DNA from 3 places in the Dorea acetigenes genome. Region 1 is predicted to be linked to each of the others. Evidence: a T-box and tRNA genes for the amino acid it is inferred to sense, from the RefSeq annotation. Region 1 holds a T-box; the other regions hold tRNA genes.
The links. The T-box of region 1 lies ahead of leuS (leucine--tRNA ligase). A T-box ahead of a tRNA ligase gene usually reads a tRNA of that ligase, here a tRNA-Leu.
Positions count from the first base shown of each region.

Region 2: it encodes a tRNA-Leu, which carries the amino acid that the T-box ahead of leuS (leucine--tRNA ligase) is inferred to sense. The anticodon was not compared.
Region 3: it encodes a tRNA-Leu, which carries the amino acid that the T-box ahead of leuS (leucine--tRNA ligase) is inferred to sense. The anticodon was not compared.

Region 1 covers NZ_JAOQJU010000035.1:21,643-27,751, forward strand. Annotated here, with positions in the region: gene OCV99_RS16445 (CvpA family protein) at 1-1,471, shown strand, start outside; gene OCV99_RS16450 (AEC family transporter) at 1,491-2,423, shown strand; gene OCV99_RS16455 (hypothetical protein) at 2,496-2,918, opposite strand; T-box leader at 3,073-3,450, shown strand; gene leuS (leucine--tRNA ligase) at 3,514-5,946, shown strand.
Region 2 covers NZ_JAOQJU010000006.1:90,056-96,164, reverse strand. Annotated here, with positions in the region: gene OCV99_RS07645 (CotH kinase family protein) at 1-2,615, shown strand, start outside; gene OCV99_RS07640 (ATP-binding protein) at 2,784-3,968, shown strand; tRNA gene OCV99_RS07635 (tRNA-Leu) at 4,155-4,237, opposite strand; gene sdaAB (L-serine ammonia-lyase, iron-sulfur-dependent subunit beta) at 4,377-5,048, shown strand; gene sdaAA (L-serine ammonia-lyase, iron-sulfur-dependent, subunit alpha) at 5,092-5,964, shown strand; gene OCV99_RS07620 (beta-ketoacyl-ACP synthase III) at 6,108-6,109, shown strand, end outside.
Region 3 covers NZ_JAOQJU010000007.1:44,322-50,430, forward strand. Annotated here, with positions in the region: gene OCV99_RS07900 (glycosyltransferase family 4 protein) at 1-96, opposite strand, end outside; gene OCV99_RS07905 (glycosyltransferase family 2 protein) at 11-991, opposite strand; gene OCV99_RS07910 (MATE family efflux transporter) at 1,130-2,491, shown strand; tRNA gene OCV99_RS07915 (tRNA-Leu) at 2,747-2,831, opposite strand; tRNA gene OCV99_RS07920 (tRNA-Leu) at 2,886-2,970, opposite strand; gene rplT (50S ribosomal protein L20) at 3,081-3,437, opposite strand; gene rpmI (50S ribosomal protein L35) at 3,469-3,666, opposite strand; gene infC (translation initiation factor IF-3) at 3,700-4,194, opposite strand; gene OCV99_RS07940 (sodium-dependent transporter) at 4,568-5,923, shown strand; gene OCV99_RS07945 (B3/B4 domain-containing protein) at 6,001-6,109, opposite strand, start outside.

The sequences.
Region 1 (6,109 bases):
CCTGGCAGCTGTGGCAGTTATTTATGCACTGCGAAAGAAGTTGGGCGTAAAAGAAGTGAAGCAGTCGAAAGTCATGAAGGTTTTTCTCTTTATGATTCTGGGTGTGGGGATTATTTACCTGGTTGGAAGCCTTTTATCCTCTCCGATTATTAATGCGAAACGGTATCAGAAACTGATGGAGGTGGAAGAAGGGGAATTCACAGAGGACGTGGAGGAGATTTCTTTCGACCAGATTCCGCTTCTTGACAAGGATTCGGCGGAAATCCTTGGAGACCGGAAGATGGGAAGTATGGTAGACATGGTATCCCAGTTTGAGGCAGATGATATTTACAGCCAGATTAATTATCAGGGACGTCCGGTGAGGGTGACGCCGCTGAAATATGCCAGCGTTATCAAATGGTTTACGAACCGTTCGGAAGGGATTCCTGCGTATATCCGGATTGATATGGCAAATCAGAATACCGAGCTGGTGAAGCTGGAAGAAGGAATTAAATATTCCACCAGTGAATATTTTAACCGTAATATTTATCGTCATCTGCGTTTTGAACATCCGACTTATATTTATGATAACCTTAGCTTTGAAATTGATGAAGATGGCGTTCCATATTGGATCGCTCCGGTTAAGAAGTTCAATATCGGTCTATTTGGCGGCGAGACGGTGGGAAGAGTTGTACTGTGCAATGCCATTACCGGCGAGACGGAAGATTATGCCATTGAAGATGCGCCGACGTGGATTGACCGTGCATATTCTGCAGATTTGCTTGTCCGGTTATTTGATTATTATGGGACGCTGAAACATGGATTTTTCAATAGTATCCTCGGTCAGAGGGATTGTCTGGAAACTACGGATGGCTACAATTATCTGGCGCTGGATGATGATGTATGGATGTATACAGGGGTTACTTCCGTAAATGGAGATCAGTCTAATGTAGGATTCGTACTTGCAAATCAGCGGACGATGGAGACAAAGTATTATAAGGTAGAAGGAGCTACCGAGGCGGCAGCTATGGCATCGGCAGAAGGGCAGGTGCAGAACTTAAAATATCAGGCAACTTTTCCGCTGCTGCTTAATATTTCAGATGAACCGACATACTTCATTGCTTTAAAGGATGATGCGGGACTTGTGAAGAAATATGCTATGGTGAATGTACAGAAGTACCAGATTGTTGCCATTGGGGACAGCGTCAGCCAATGTGAGGAAAGCTATCTCAGCCTTCTTCTCAGCAACGGCGTAAAGCAGGAAGCGGAAGATACCAGAGAAGTGAAGACCATTACAGGGAAAATCACGAAGATTGCCCAGGGAGTCATTGACGGCAATTCCCATTATTATCTGATGATTGAGGGATCGGAAGAGATATTTGATGTATCTGTGGTGGATTATATTGATATCATTAAGTACGAAGTGGGACAGGAGATTACGCTGGAATATAAAGAAGATACAAGGGCAAATATGGTTATGTCCATAGAATAAAAAACAGGAATGAGAGAAAATGGGATTGAGCATACTTTTAGCAGAGCAGATTGTAGCGCTGTTTCTGATGGGGCTGGTAGGTTATGTGGCAGTAAAGTCGGGGAAATTCCGTACAGAAGACAGCAAAATCATTTCAAATGTTGTAGTATACATTTGTTCACCATTTGTGGTGATTGACGCATTTCAGATTGCATTTACAGCGGAAAAACTGCAGGGACTGCTGCTTGCGTTTGCAGCATCAGTGTTGGTGCACGGATTGATGATTATCGGAGGTAGACTGCTTGGCAAGCCTCTTGGCCTGAATGGGATAGAGAAAGCATCTGTCGTGTATTCAAATTCCGGTTACTTGATTATTCCCCTGGTCAGCGCTGTGCTGGGACAGGAGTGGGTATTCTATACGACGGCATTTATTGTTGTCCAGACCGTGCTGATATGGACGCATGGACAGGCGGTTATCTGCGGAAAAGGCAAGGCAGATATGAAGCAGATGTTATGGAATCCCAATGTCATTGCCATTGGAATCGGGCTTCTGCTTTTTGCACTGCAGATAAGGCTTCCGGCTCCTGTAGCAAGCTGTATCAGCGCTTTTGGCGATGCAATCGGACCGATTAGTATGATGGTGATAGGTATGTTGGTTGCAGATGTAGACCTTCGGGGGGTATTTTGTCAGAAGAGGCCGTATCTGATTTGCTTCCTGCGCCTGGTTGCATTTCCGGTGATTACTGTATTTATATTTGTATTTACCGGAATGAGCGGTATGCATAAGGAAGCGGAATATATTCTTTTGATTGTCCTGCTTGCCACAAGCGCGCCTGCAGCAGTTATGGTTACGCAGCTGGCGCAGATTTATGAGCAGGATGCAAAATATGCCAGTGTTATTAACGTCATGTCTGTTCTGTTTTCCATTGTCACGATGCCGCTTATCACCTTACTGTATGAAAAGCTGGTGTAGCGGCGGATGGGGAAATTAATAAGGGGTAATCCTGCAATGCGGATTACCCCTTGAATATCCATATGTAATTTTTTAATTTAAAAGAGCACAGTCTGTGAAGTCAACATCTTTCAGATCATCTTTACTTGCGCTGAGACTTACATAAAAATCTACTCCACACTGAGAAGTAATCTTTTTTAATTTTTCTACGAATTCCGGCACATCCTCCAAATTAATATTGGCATGTTTTAAAAGGCCATCGATAAATATACATTCTACATCGTGGTTTGCGCTGTACATACCATATAAAAAGCAGATGTATTCATCAATGTTCGTGATTACCGGATAATCATCCATACATACGACACGAATGTCAAAAGCTACGCTTCTTGTATCACGGTGACTGTTTTTAATAAATACTACGTTTCCATTACAAGCTTTCGCCTGCTGATTGGCCAACTCAATCATCTGCTGTGTCTTGCCGCTGCCTTTTGGGCCTGTCAATAAATTTACCATGGGAAACACTCCTTTTTCTATGTATTTAACATACGTATTTTCTTACCATTTATTATACATGAATTTGTTAAGAGAAACAACTGAAAAGTAAAAAATGAGTGAAAAATGCGCTTGACTTATTTTAACATTCTTCATATAATGGTCTAAGATATGGAGAAAGACTGAGAAGAGGAGTAGTAAGAGGCTATCGTTTTCAGAGAGCTGCCGGAAGGTGCAAGGCAGTAAGCGTAATCTCCCAACTCGCCTTGGAGTTCTTCTGCTGAAATATAAGGCGAATTGTTAAGAGGGTGTGGAGCCTACTAGGTTCGAAACAACCTCGCCAAGTAGTGATAAAGAGGAGACAACCATGTTGCTAAGCTCGGAAAGACCTCGCTAAGCCAACAGGTTGTGCCTTACTACTAGGCTCGAAAAGACCTCGCCAAGTAGTATAGGCAGAGGCGGGGTTTCCCGTTATAGAAAGTAATGAGTGCGTCCGGCCGGAATCCGGGCGAATAAGAGTGGTACCACGGAATACAGCCTTTTCGTCTCTTGCGGGATGGAAAGGCTCTTTTATTTCATAGGAATGCATTATGGCAGAAAGAGAGGATTTATAAAAATGGCACAGAAGATTGTCTATAATCACAAAGCAATCGAGAAGAAATGGCGGGAGAACTGGGAGAAGAACCCGGTGAATCCTAAGGTAGATAAGGATGGAAATAAGAAGCAGAAGTACTATTGTCTGGATATGTTCCCCTATCCATCAGGAAACGGCCTTCACGTAGGACACTGGAGAGGGTATGTTATTTCGGATGTATGGAGCAGGTACAAATTGCTGCAGGGATACTATATCGTTCATCCCATGGGCTGGGATGCATTCGGTCTTCCGGCTGAGAACTATGCGATTAAGATGGGGGTTCATCCGGCAAAGTCTACAGCAGAGAATGTAGCAAATATTAAGCGCCAGATTAATGAAATTGCCGCATTATATGACTGGGATATGGAAGTAAATACGACCGATCCGGAATTCTACAAATGGACTCAGTGGATTTTTGTGAAGATGTTCAAGGAAGGTCTTGCTTATGAGAAGGAATTTCCGATTAACTGGTGCCCATCCTGTAAGACAGGTCTTGCAAATGAAGAGGTTGTGAACGGAAAATGTGAGCGCTGTGGGACAGAGGTTACCAAGAAGAATCTCCGCCAGTGGATGCTGAAGATTACGGCATATGCAGAACGTCTCTTAAATGATCTTGACAAGCTTGATTGGCCGGAGAAGGTTAAGAAGATGCAGGCGGATTGGATTGGTAAATCCTACGGTGCAGAGGTTGATTTCCCGGTAGAGGGAAGGGACGAGAAGATTACGGTATATACGACAAGGCCGGATACCTTATATGGAGCGACCTTTATGGTGCTGGCGCCGGAACATGCTTTAGCGGCAAGTCTTGCAACACCGGAGACAAAAGACGCTGTAGAAAAATATATTTACGAAGCATCTATGAAATCCAATGTAGACCGTATGCAGGATAAGGAAAAGACGGGTGTATTTACCGGAAGTTATGCAATCAATCCTTTAAATGGAGAAAAAACTCCAATCTGGTTATCAGACTATGTACTGGCTGATTATGGTACAGGCGCGATTATGTGTGTGCCTGCGCACGATGATCGTGACTTTGAATTTGCCACAAAATTCAAAATCCCAATCATCCAGGTTATAGCGAAGGATGGTAAAGAAATTGAAAATATGACAGAGGCCTATACAGAGGCAAATGGAACGATGATTAACTCTGGTGAATGGAACGGGATGGAATCTGCTGTTCTTAAAAAAGAAGCGCCTCATATTATAGAAGAAAGAGGAATTGGCCGTGCAACCGTAAATTATAAGCTGCGTGACTGGGTATTTTCCCGTCAGCGTTATTGGGGAGAGCCGATTCCGATTGTACATTGCCCGGATTGCGGTGCAGTGCCTGTACCGGAAGAAGAATTACCACTCAGGCTGCCGGATGTAGAATCCTATGAGCCGACAGGAACCGGAGAATCGCCGCTTGCCGGAATCGAAGAATGGGTGAACTGTAAGTGCCCGGTATGCGGGAAACCGGCAAAACGTGAGACGAATACTATGCCGCAGTGGGCGGGTTCCTCCTGGTATTTCCTGCGCTATGTAGATAATCATAATGATAAAGAATTGGTATCCAGAGAAAAGGCGGACGAGATGCTTCCGGTAGATATGTATATCGGTGGTGTGGAACATGCGGTACTGCACCTTCTGTATTCTCGCTTCTACACCAAGTTTTTGTATGACATCGGTGTAGTAGATTTTGATGAGCCATTCCATAAATTATTTAACCAGGGAATGATTACCGGTAAGAACGGAATTAAGATGAGCAAGTCTAAAGGAAATGTAGTATCTCCGGATGATCTGGTAAGAGATTACGGATGTGACTCTCTGAGAATGTATGAGCTTTTCGTAGGACCGCCGGAATTAGATGCAGAGTGGGACGACCGTGGAATTGATGGTGTATCCCGATTCCTGAAAAAAGTATGGGGGCTTGTGATGGATAGCAAAGACAAGAACATCGAAGCCACAAAAGAAATGATTAAGGAACGAAATAAACTGATTTATGACGTTACAACACGTCTGGAGAACTTCAGCCTGAATACAGTTATTTCCGGTTTTATGGAGCACACCAATAAACTGGTTGAAATTTCTAAAAAAGCAGGCGGAATTGACACCGAGACACTGGGTAGTATGGCAGTTCTCCTGGCACCGTTTGCCCCGCATATTGCAGAAGAAATCTGGGAACAGTTAGGACATAATGAGACAGTCTTTGCGGCAGGATGGCCAGCTTACGACGAAGAAGCCATGAAAGACGATGAAATCGAGATTGCCGTACAGATTAATGGAAAAACAAGAGCAGTTGTGGCTCTTGCGGCAGATGTCTCAAAAGAAGATGCATTAGCGGCAGGAAAAGCAGCCGTAGCCGACAAACTCACCGGAACCATCGTAAAAGAAATCTACGTACCCGGCAGAATCATAAATATTGTGCAAAAATAGGCAGTGCGAATAACGGAAAAGACGGACTTATCTTGCTTGCAAGAATAAGGACGTCTTTTTTGTTATTCATAGGGCGTATGCCCGACAACTGAGCGAACTTGTTCGCGAGGTTGTGAGCACTGCCGTAGGAGGAGAAAGGGCGACGCCCGACAAGCGAGCGAAC
Region 2 (6,109 bases), on a different contig from region 1:
TTGTATTTGACATGGATTTCCGCCTGGGACAGTCAAAGTTCATCTCCAAATTCTATACGGATTATGGATATCCGATGTTCTTTGAGGCGCCGGAATATGCGAAGACCAGTACAACGATGATGGATTATGCGAAGACTTATCTGCAGGCATTTGAGAATGCGCTTCACGACGATGATTTCTATGCGGAGTATGACGGAGAAGAAGTGCATTACAGTGAGCTGTACGATGTAAAGTCCCTGCTGCAGAACTGGTTTGTGGTAGAGTATACGATGAACTGGGATGCGATGAAGAACAGTACCCTGATGTATAAGGATTTAGATGACGTGATGAAGATGGGGCCTGTCTGGGATTTTGACTGGTGCTGGGGCAATATCAATATGTACAGTAATTCAGCGGTATGGGTAGTGGAAGGCTGGCATACGACACAGGACAGCTTCTGTGAACAAGCTTATCAGCGTCAGAATTGGAATCGTTATCTGATCTCGGATCCGTATTTTGCAATGCTTGCCTATGAAGAGTGGGACAGTGTCCGTGCAGTGATTGAGGATATGATAAAAGACGGCGGAAGAATCGACCAGCTTACAGAGCAGTATCGTGCGGCGTCTGTGGCGAATGATGAAAAATGGAGTTCTACTTATAACAGGTACAGCGGTTATGGCGTGACGAATGGACAGGTAGTTTACAAACAGGGCGAGACCTTTGACGATGCGATAAATACGATGAAGTATTTTATTGAAAACCGTGTGGCATGGCTGGATAAGCAGTTTACGTCCGTAGAGAATCTGCTGAGTTCCTGGGGCCGTTACAAAGGGTCCAATGCACTTACTGTATCGGATATCCAGACATTAGAATCAGGCGAGACATCTATTACAGCAAGTGTTACCAATAATAATATTAAGAAAATTGCTTTCTATGTGAATGGTATCCGTGCGGGAGAAGCGGATGTTACAAATGGAAAGGCAGTTCTTGCGGTGGATGATACAGCATTCAGAAATGGTGAGAATGTCAATAATATGGTTCAGATTCGTGCGATGGATGCGTCCGGGAAATTCTTAACCAGCGGTTCCAGTGTTATGACGAACTATAAGATGTTCCAGAAGACTACGGAAACCGTAACAAAACTGACAGGAAAGGTTTCCGTCGAGGGAGATGCGGTTGTCGGTTCAGAATTAAAGGCGGTTGTGACGGATACGAATAATACGGGTACTCTTTCTTATCAGTGGTACGCGGATGGAAATGCAATTGAGGGCGCTGTAGAAGAAACTTATGTCCTGACAGACGGTGATGCAGGAAAGAAGATCAGCGTTGCGGTTGGAAGTTCTGTGGAAGATGGAACGATTGTGAGCGCAGAGACGGCGGCAGTGGAAGAGAAAGAGCCGGATGTGCCGCCGGTAACGAAGGATGCGTTGAAACAGGCAATCGAAAATACCGCAAAATTAGAGGCGGATGATTATACTGCCGATTCTTGGGAAGTATTCCAGGAGGCTTTGAATAAGGCAAAAGAAATCCTGGGTAAAGAAGATGCAACGCAGGAAGAGGTGGACAATGCAAAGACTACATTGGAAGAGGCGCAGAATGGGCTGAAAGAAAAGCCGGATGTGCCGCTGGTAACGAAAGATGCGTTGAAACAGGCAATCGAAAACACCGCAAAATTAGAGGCGGATGATTATACTGCTGATTCCTGGGAAGCATTCCAGGAGGCTTTAAATAAGGCGCAGGTAATCATGGATAAAGAAGATGCAACGCAGGAAGAGGTAGACAGTGCAAAGACTGCATTGGAAGAGGCACAGAATGGGCTGAAAGAAAAGCCGGTGACACCGCCGGATGACCCGGTTATTACCGTTGACAAGACGAAGCTGGAAGCAGTGATTCAGGAAGCAGAGAAGCTGAAGGAATCTGACTATACAGAAGCTTCCTGGCAGGTATTCCAGGAGGCTCTGCAAGATGCGAAATCTGTGAATGAAGAAAAAGAGCCGAAGCAGGAAGATGTGGATCGGGCGGCAAAGGAGCTGACAGAGGCAATGGAAGCGCTTGTGCCTGTTGGAAAACTGCCCTACATAGATGTTGCAGATACCGATTGGTTCTACAAGGAAGTGGCTTACAACTATTATGCAGGAACTATGACAGGTATAGATGGCACCCATTTCGATCCATACACAACGCTGGTACGTGCGCAGTTTGCAACCATTCTTCACAGAATTGAAGGAACGCCGAAGGTAACGTATACGAACAGATTCCCGGATGTACCGGATGAGCAATTTTATTCAGATGCAGTTTTATGGGCGGCTGAGGCAAAGGTTGTTACAGGTTATACAGACTCCGGTTATTTTGGAACAAACGATCCGATTACCCGTGAGCAGATGGTAGTTATGATGTACCGCTATGCCGATTACAAGGGATACGATACGTCAAAGACTGCAGAAATCAGCAGATTTACAGATGCCGGTACGGTAAGTGAATTTGCAGAAGAAGCCATGAAGTGGGCGGTTGAGAATGAGATTATCTCCGGTAAGAAGAATGACAATGGATCCTACCGCCTGGATCCGCAGGGAAGCACAAGCCGTGCAGAGTGCGCAATCATTATTCAGAGATTCATGGAAAAATTTGAAAAATAAAATAGAAATGTTTTGTTAGATTCACGAGGGCGCTGTCGGGAAATAGGCAGCCCCTTTTTAAATCTATATAAGTCTAGTGGATTTTATAACGAAAATTGACGGAAATGAACGTAAAATGATTGACAATAACGTAAGCTCATGCAATAATATAGTTGGAGGTGGTATTACATGTTCAAAGTGAATCCATACCGACCGGGAGCGGGATTAATGCCGACATATCTTGCTGGCCGTGACGAGGATATAGATAATATTGAGCAAATGTTCATTGCACTAACAATGAATGTTCCAACACAATCTGTTATTTTTAGTGGATTAAGAGGCGTAGGCAAAACGGTTCTTATCAATAAATTACAGAAGATAGCAGAGGATAAGGATATATTTTGTAAACACATAGAAGTAGAAGAACGGAATGATTTCATTTCACAAATTGCAACTTGTTCACAAGCTTTTTTAAGAAAGGTAAGTGCAAAAGAAAAATTTAAGAATTTAATACAGAAACCATTAGATGCAATAAAAGCTTTAGTAGTGTCTTTTGATCCAAATGATAATACTTTTTCGCTATCTTTGCAAGAAAGGGAATTGTATAAATCTACGAATCTAACACAAAGTTTAACAGAAGTGTTCACGACAATTGGAGAAACAGCTTATAAATCAGAGATACCTATATGCTTTTTTATTGATGAAATCCAGTATATGAAAGCAACAGAATTAGGTTCCTTGATTGCCGCATTACATCGCACGAATCAATTAGGATATCCAGTAATGATTATAGGTGCTGGTTTACCTAAGATATACAAAATGTTATCAGATGAAAAATCATATTCAGAAAGACTTTTCTTATATAAAGAAATTGGTTCATTGACAGGAGAACAGTCTCGAAAAGCTATTGAAGAACCTGCAAAAAAATTTGGAATATCATACACAGATGAAGCAATAACTGAAATCATAAATATAACAAAAGGTTATCCATTTTTTATTCAACAATTATGCCAAATCGTGTATAAAGAAACTAATAAAAATATAATAGAGATTGATGACATCAAAAATATTATAGAAATGTTCTTTAATACTCTTGATACTGGATTTTTTAAAGTTAGATATGAGAGATGTTCAGATGGAGATAAAAAATTTATATTCGCAATGGTAAAATGCGATGAACTGCCGTGTACGATTTCAAATATAGCAGGGCAATTAAAAAAGAAAGTAAAAACTATTTCTCCAACTAGAGCGCAGTTAATAAATAAGGGTATTATATACCCGGTTAGGCACTCAGAATTGGATTTTACAGTACCGGAATTTAGCGGATTTGTTCAAAGATCGGACGAATATAAACAATGGTGTAAAGAAAAATAAATAAGTAACAAATACAAAGCATTTGGAGAATAAATATCCAGGTGCTTAATTTTTTACAGAAAAGCAAACTCAGGCGGTCAAGCAAACAGGTTGCATAAGAATTGTAATCACCTGTGATGGTACTTAAAGATGAGATAAAAGAAAAAGAACCCTTGAAAATCAAGGATTCCTTTACCTTATCAACCATGCGGAGAAAGGGACTTGAACCCTCACAGTGTTGCCACCACTAGAACCTGAATCTAGCGCGTCTGCCATTCCGCCATCTCCGCTGACAAAAGCTATTCTATCACAGTTTTTCCAATAAGGCAAATACTTTTTTTGAATTTGTGAAAAAATATTTGTAATGCCTGCGAATCCCCAGTATAATGAAGCTAGTATTAAATGTACGAAAGGTAAGAGGGACGTCATATGGGAAGTATTTTTGACATTTTAGGGCCAATTATGGTGGGACCATCCAGCTCACATACGGCAGGGGCTGTAAAGATTGGTCTGGTTGCCAGGCAGCTTTTGGGAAAACAGCCGAAAAAGGCGGAAATCTATTTGTCAGGTTCTTTTGCGGCAACGGGGGAAGGGCATGGAACAGACAAGGCGATTGTGGCCGGGCTCCTGGGGATGAAACCGGACGATATGAGAATTCCGGACAGTTATGAAGTTGCGAAGGAAGCCGGGATGGAATTTACAATGGGGAAGAAGGAGATTCGGGGCGCGCATCCCAATACAGCGCTGATGATGCTGGAGGCAGACGGGGCGGCGCCGCTTAAGATTCAGGCATATTCCGTTGGAGGCGGAAGGATCAGGGTGAGTATGCTGGATGACATGGCGGTGAATTTCAGTGCGGAAATCAATACTCTGATTGTTCATAATGTGGATCAGCCGGGATGTGTGGCGGATGTGGCGAATGTTCTTAGCAGAAAGAAGATTAATATTGCAACCATGCAGTTGTTCCGTGATAAGAGGGGCGGTTTTGCGGTGATGGTAGTGGAGACGGATCAGATTATATCAGAGCAGGCGCTTGACTGGCTGCGGGGGATGGAAGGAATTAAGAAAGTGACCTTCCTGAATGTGTCGGGCATGGTGTAAGAAAGTGTTCTTGAGAAAAGATTACAGGAGGAAATGAAAGCGTATGTCATATCGATCAATAGAGGCGGTAGAGAAAAAGTGTGAAAAGGATGGCATTGATTTTTGGAAGGCGATTCAGCTTGAAGATTGTGATGAACAGGGGATTACAGAAGAAGCATCCTGGAAGATGATGCAGAAAATGTGGTATGCGATGCGGGATGCGGTGGATGCATATGAGCCGGAACTGGTATCAAGAAGCGGGCTGGTAGGCAGAGAAGGCGGACTGATGGAAGCGTATCAGCAGGCAGGAGATACCTTGTGCGGAGATTTCGTGTCTAAGGTCATGACGGTAGCATTGAAGATGGGGTGCAATAATGCCTGTATGAAGCGGATTGTAGCGGCACCAACGGCAGGTGCGTGCGGAGTAATGCCTGCGGTGCTGGTGACTTATTACCGGGAGCATGAGGTGCCGGAGGAGAGAATGATTGAAGCAATGTATGTGGCTGCCGGAGTAGGGCAGGTGATTGCGAACCGTGCATTTCTGGCAGGCGCGGCGGGAGGATGCCAGGCGGAGATTGGTTCCGGTTCTGCTATGACGGCGGCGGCAATCTGTTACCTGAAAGGCAGCAGCATTCCGCAGATGGGACATGCGGCGGCGATGGCTCTTAAGAACCTGATGGGTCTGGTGTGCGATCCGGTAGCGGGGCTGGTTGAGGTTCCCTGTGTGAAAAGGAATGTAGGCGGGGCAGTCAATGCCCTTGCGGCGGCCGATATGGCGCTGGCAGGTATTAGCAGCCGGATTCCGGTGGACCAGGTCATTGACGCAATGCGGGAAGTCGGGGAGAAGATGGATGTAAGCCTTCGCGAGACAGGTGTTGGTGGCGTGGCAGGAAGCCCTGCCGGGCAAGAAGTTGCGGAGAGAATGATAAAAGCATAGAGGGTGTGAAAAAAAAGATTGCGCTAGGCGCAATCTTTTTTCTTGACAGAGACCTGATCATGATATATACTTTGAAAATCAAATAATTCTAATTACAAAATATTTTATATACAAAATAAATAAAGGGAAATGGAGAAGAAGAAAT
Region 3 (6,109 bases), on a different contig from region 1:
CTTCATATCTCTATACCCCCTGACCCTTTCTCTGTTTGTATTGCTGCGATATTCTTCTGTCCCACCTTTCCTGCCTTCTCCTTGAAAATCTGTCATATCTTCCTCCTTTATATCCGGCATAGTACCGGCAATAATTGCGTCCGGCAGAATATAAAAGCCAGGAAAACTTCTCCTTCCTTTTAAGCGGCAGGGAGCGGACATATCGCAGATCTGCCAATGTATGCCTAATAACCAGAAGTGGAAGTTTCATCCAAGAATCAGAAATCACATAACCGTGAATCCGGTTCAGACCTCTGTATTCATCAAAATAACGTCCATAATACTCTCGCAGAGGAAAATTATGGGAATGATAGACCGGAGCATAAGGGCAGTACACCTTCTTATATCCCAGCTCAATCATTTTGCGCATCCATATCTGATCTTCGGCAAAATCCACATCCGGATACGGATATTTCTCCCAGACATCTCTGCGCAGGCATGCATTATTATCGGAAAAAAACGCCAGCTTATGCAGATAGCCTTCTTCCGACCTGTAGCGCTCCTCATCATCCAGCCAGTAAACCGTATTTTCCTGTCCAAAATTATCAAAATGCGCTTTTAAATCTCTCTTATCAAATATATTGCAATCCGGGTATGGCAAATGGATTCCAAATCCTCCCACTATTCCATCTTCTATTTGCATAGCATCCACCAGATTCTGAAGCCAGTCTTCCGACGCCGGAAGGGCATCCTGCGTAAGAAACACAATGTATGTCCCATTTCCTTGTGCTGCGCCATAGTTCCTTGTCCTTCCATGCCCGAACTCAGACGCCGGAATCTCGAATAACCGGCAGGGGTAACTGCGGATAATTCCAAGCGTCTCATCCCCGGAACCGGAATCCACACAAATAACCTCATAACTATATTCTGTTTTCTGCCGGAACACCATGGCAAGCACACGGTTCAAAAGCTTCCCGGCATTCTTGGTTGGTATAACAATCGAGACATCCATTTTCAAAACTCCTTCACACTTCCTGTTATTGTACCATTAATAATTACTCATTTCAACCAGGCAAATCCCTATGAATTATATCTGTACACCCTCTCCCTGACGATGATATAATTATAGAAGAGAAAGGAGTGGGATGTCATGACAAAGGAGAAAAACGGAAAGAACCAGATTACGGAGGGAATTATCTGGAAACAATTACTGCTGTTCTTTTTTCCGATTGTAATCGGGACCTTATTTCAACAGTTATATAATACTGCAGACGCCGTCATTGTAGGGCGATTTGTCGGAAAAGAAGCGCTGGCAAGCGTAGGTGGCTCCGCTTCTGTCATCACCTATCAGGTCTTTTCCTTTTTTACAGGCCTATCTTCCGGAGCCACCGTAATTATCTCACAGTTCTTCGGAGCAAAGGATTACATGAACCTGCACAGAAGCCTCCATACTGCCTATGCATTTTCGATCATCGTAAGCATTCTAATCAGCATCGTCGGCTGGTTTGCGACGCCATGGCTGCTGGCTGTCACCAAAACACCGGAAGCTATTATGGGGGACTCTGTCCTCTACCTGCGCATCTATTTTCTGGGAATCATTGCCACTTTGGTCTATAACATGGGTTCCAGTATCATGCGTGCCATCGGAGACTCCAAAAGACCGCTTTATTACCTGATGTTCTGCTGTTTTCTGAACATCGCGCTGGACATCCTTTTGGTTATCGTTTTCAAAATGGGAATCGCCGGGGCAGCAATCGCTACCGTCATATCCCAGGCAGTCAGCGCCGTGCTTGTCACCAGGACGCTGATGTTTTCCTACGAAGATATCCAGCTGCAGATACGCCGGATACGGCTTTATCTGCCCATATTAAAATCAGAACTGCGCATCGGCCTTCCAAGCAGTCTCCAAGCGTGCATGTACGGTCTTACCAATATTATTATACAGACCGCCATCAACAGCTTCGGGACAGATACCGCTGCGGCGTGGGCGGCATTCGGAAAAATGGATATGATATTCTGGGCAGTCAGCGGCGCGTTCGGAATCGCCATTACCACTTTCACCGGTCAGAATTACGGCGCCGGGAAAATGAACCGGGTATATCAGAGCGTGCGCACCTGCCTGGGAATGTCACTTGCAATCTGCGGCTCCATCCTGGTCTTCCTGATGCTTTTTGCAAAACCTTTATTTTATCTGTTTACAGATGACCCAAATGTCATATCCATCGGAACTTATATGCTGCTGCATATCGTCCCAAGTTATGCCATCTTCATCTTTGTAGAAATCCTCTCAGGAGCACTGCGCGGAATAGGCGATGTACTGATACCAACTCTGATTACCCTGGGCGGCGTCTGCGGCGTCCGTCTCCCTTGGATCCTGATTATGGTTCCTATCCGTCAAGAGCTGTCTACCATCCTTATCAGCTACCCTCTCGCCTGGGGCGCCACCATACTGCTTCTGGCACCATACTATTTCTACAGGAAAGCACACAATGCAGACAATTACTCGCGATAAATTGCATGAATATTTAGATAATTTATATTTTCAAAAAAAATATTTCAAAATCTTCTTGACATTTTCTATTCAATAACTTAAAATAGGGATAACAAAAGAAGAGAAAACTTCAAAAAACAGGAGGTCGGTCCAATGAAATAGAGGGACTTATCTAAAATTCAATAGAAAGCGAGGTTATATAGTGAAACTTCTGGAATTTCATTAAAAGAGCTATTCGATTTATAAAATAAAATCGAATAGCTCTCTTTCTGTCAATGCGGAAGATGGGACTTGAACCCACACAAGCGCAATGCTTACAAGATCCTTAGTCTTGCTCGTCTGCCAGTTCCGACACTTCCGCCTATCAATATGTAATTAAGTATATAAGAGGACTGCTCTGCGCAATCCTCCTGAATGCGGAAGATGGGACTTGAACCCACACGATCGCATTGATCACAAGATCCTTAGTCTTGCTCGTCTGCCAGTTCCGACACTTCCGCTTGACTTAACGTCCGTCTAATAGATTACTACATTGGTTCATAAATGTCAATACCAAATTTCAAAAACCTCCGCCTCCCGCCGGGAGACGGAAGTTTCTGTTTTCTATAAATTAAGCGAGCGCTGACTTTGCAACTTCTGCAAGTGTTGCAAATCCTGCAGCATCATTTACCGCCATCTCTGCCAGCATCTTTCTGTTCACATCCACATTCGCCAACTTTAAGCCATGCATGAACTTGCTGTATGACAGTCCGTTCAATCTTGCTGCCGCATTAATACGTGCAATCCAGAGCTGACGCATCTGACGTTTACGCTGTTTTCTTCCTGCATAAGAAGATGTAAGCGCTCTCATTACAGACTGTTTTGCAACTCTGTACTGTTTGGAACGTGCTCCCCTATATCCTTTTGCCAATTTTAAAGTTCTGTTATGTTTTTTCTTAGCGTTCAATCCGCCTTTGATTCTTGCCATGTCTTATTCCTCCTTCAATATCTGTCTTATCTTAGAGATATGGTAATACTTTCTTCATATTCTTTACGTTAGTAGCATCTGCAATAGTTGCCTTTCTGAGATTTCTTTTTCTCTTTGTAGACTTCTTTGTTAAGATATGGCTCTTGTAAGCTTTATTTCTTTTTAACTTTCCTGTACCTGTTTTTTTGAAGCGCTTTGCAGCAGCTCTATTTGTCTTAATTTTTGGCATGATATATTCCTCCTTGATAATGTGTGTTTATTTTTAACGTTTTACAGTTAAAACCATGCTCATATTTCTTCCTTCGAGTTTGGCTGGCTTCTCCACCACAGCCACATCCTCCAGCATCTTGGCAAAATCATCCAAAATATGTCTGCTCTGCTGTACGTGTGCCATTTCTCTCCCGCGGAATCGCAACGTGACTTTTACTTTATTTCCCTTCCCAATGAACTTCTTCGCACTATTCACCTTTGTATTCAAATCATTGGTGTCGATATTGGGTGAAAGACGCACTTCCTTAACCTCGACCGTCTTTTGCTTTTTCTTGGCCTCTTTTTCTTTTCTTGTCAGCTCATACTTATACTTACCGTAATCAATAATCTTGCATACCGGCGGTTGAGCCTTCGGAGCAATCTTCACAAGGTCTAAATCTGCTTCATGCGCAAGTTTCATCGCATCCTTCGCAGACATAATGCCAAGCTGCTCTCCTTCTTCGCTGATTACGCGTACTTCTCTGTCTCTGATTTGCTCGTTAATCATTAAATCGCTAATTGTAGTGCACCTCCATCATAAAATAAAACATAAAATGTAAGCAGTACTCTTTCCTTACATAAAAAATAAGTGAACAGCTTCCGACTATCCACTTTCAACTCTGCATAAAATACAAGAGAGACTTATACAATCTCTTTTTTCATGCCGCTTTATCAAACCGCCAGATGCCCGATTGCACTGAGGTGAGAGTGGATACTCTACTTTATTTTCCGCTTCACGCAGTTAATAATCTAACACATTATTTTTTCATTGTCAACCTTTTTTCTATTGCGAAATCCGACTTTTTTCTATATAATGGTTTTTACACACTGTCATTAAAATATAAGAAATGAGAGAATGATTTTGAGGAGGTTTTTATTCAATGAACGAAAGAAGCAATTTTTCTAGCAAGCTGGGATTTGTACTGGCCGCTGCCGGTTCTGCAGTCGGTCTGGGGAATATCTGGCGTTTCCCGTATCTGGCGGCTCAGTATGGAGGCGGTACGTTTCTCTTAATATACTTAATCCTGGCTGTCACCTTCGGCTTCGCCCTTATGATTGGTGAAGTTGCCTTGGGACGCAAAACCGGATTAAGCGCTATCGGTGCTTTTAGATCCTTGGATTCCCGTTTCGGATTCCTTGGAATCCTGGCATCCATTGTACCGATTATCATCTTCCCTTACTATTCTGTAATCGGAGGCTGGGTTGTTAAGTACTTTGCCGTCTTCATCAGCGGAGGCTCTTCTGTTGCTGCGCAAGATACCTATTTTTCAGATTTTATCGGCGGAACCTTTGAACCGCTCGGATGGTTTTTTCTCTTTATAGGCATTACCGCTTTCGTTGTACTCTGCGGCGTACAGAAGGGTATTGAAAAAGTAAGCAAGTTCATGATGCCTGTATTGGTTGTCCTTACGGTTGTCATCTCTATCTACAGCCTGACTCTGGACGGCGCTATGGAAGGTCTTGCCTACTATATTATGCCTCATATGGCAGATGTATCCGTAAAAACAATCCTTGCCGCCATGGGACAGTTATTTTACTCCATGTCACTGGCGATGGGTATTATGGTTACTTATGGTTCCTATATGAAAAAAAACGACCATCTGGAAAGTTCAGTAAGGCAGATTGAAATATTTGATACAGGAATTGCTTTCCTCGCAGGTCTGATGATTATCCCCGCTGTGTTCGCCTTCTCCGGCGGAGACCGTTCTGCGCTCAGTGCAGGTCCGGGACTGATGTTCATCACACTTCCAAAGGTATTCGCAAGCATGAAGTTTGGCGGTTTTATCGGAACCATTTTCTTCATCCTGGTATTTTTTGCGGCGCTGACATCCGCAATTTCTCTGATGGAAACCATCGTATCTATTTTCTGCGATAAGTTTCACTGGGGACGTAAACCGACCTGTATTTTTGTTTTAATTCTCTCCATACTGCTGGGGATTCCGTCTTCTCTCGGATTCGGACCTTTAAGCTTCATCAGTTGGATGGGCATGTCCGTCCTGGATATTATGGACTTTGTAAGCAACAGCATCCTGATGCCGATCGTTGCACTGTTCACCTGTATCTTTATCGGATTCATCATTAAACCGAAAGCTATTGCCGATGAAGTAAAGGTGACAGACGGGACATTCAAAGGGGAGAAGCTGTTTACCGTTATGATTAAATGGATTGCCCCCATCTTCCTGATTATGATTCTGGTAAGTTCTATTGCCAATGCACTTGGAATTTTCAAGCTTTAGAAATATGCAATGCTGAAAAGAGCTGTCGGTATTTTCCGGCAGCTCCTTCCTATTCTTCAAAACCTTTTGAATTTTTCTTATTCTACAATCCAGCTTTCGACTTCCTCAGCCCCCGCATATTTTTCCAGATACCGTTTTCCGTACTCCAATGCTCTTTCCAAGTCCTGATTGTCCGAAAAAGAATAG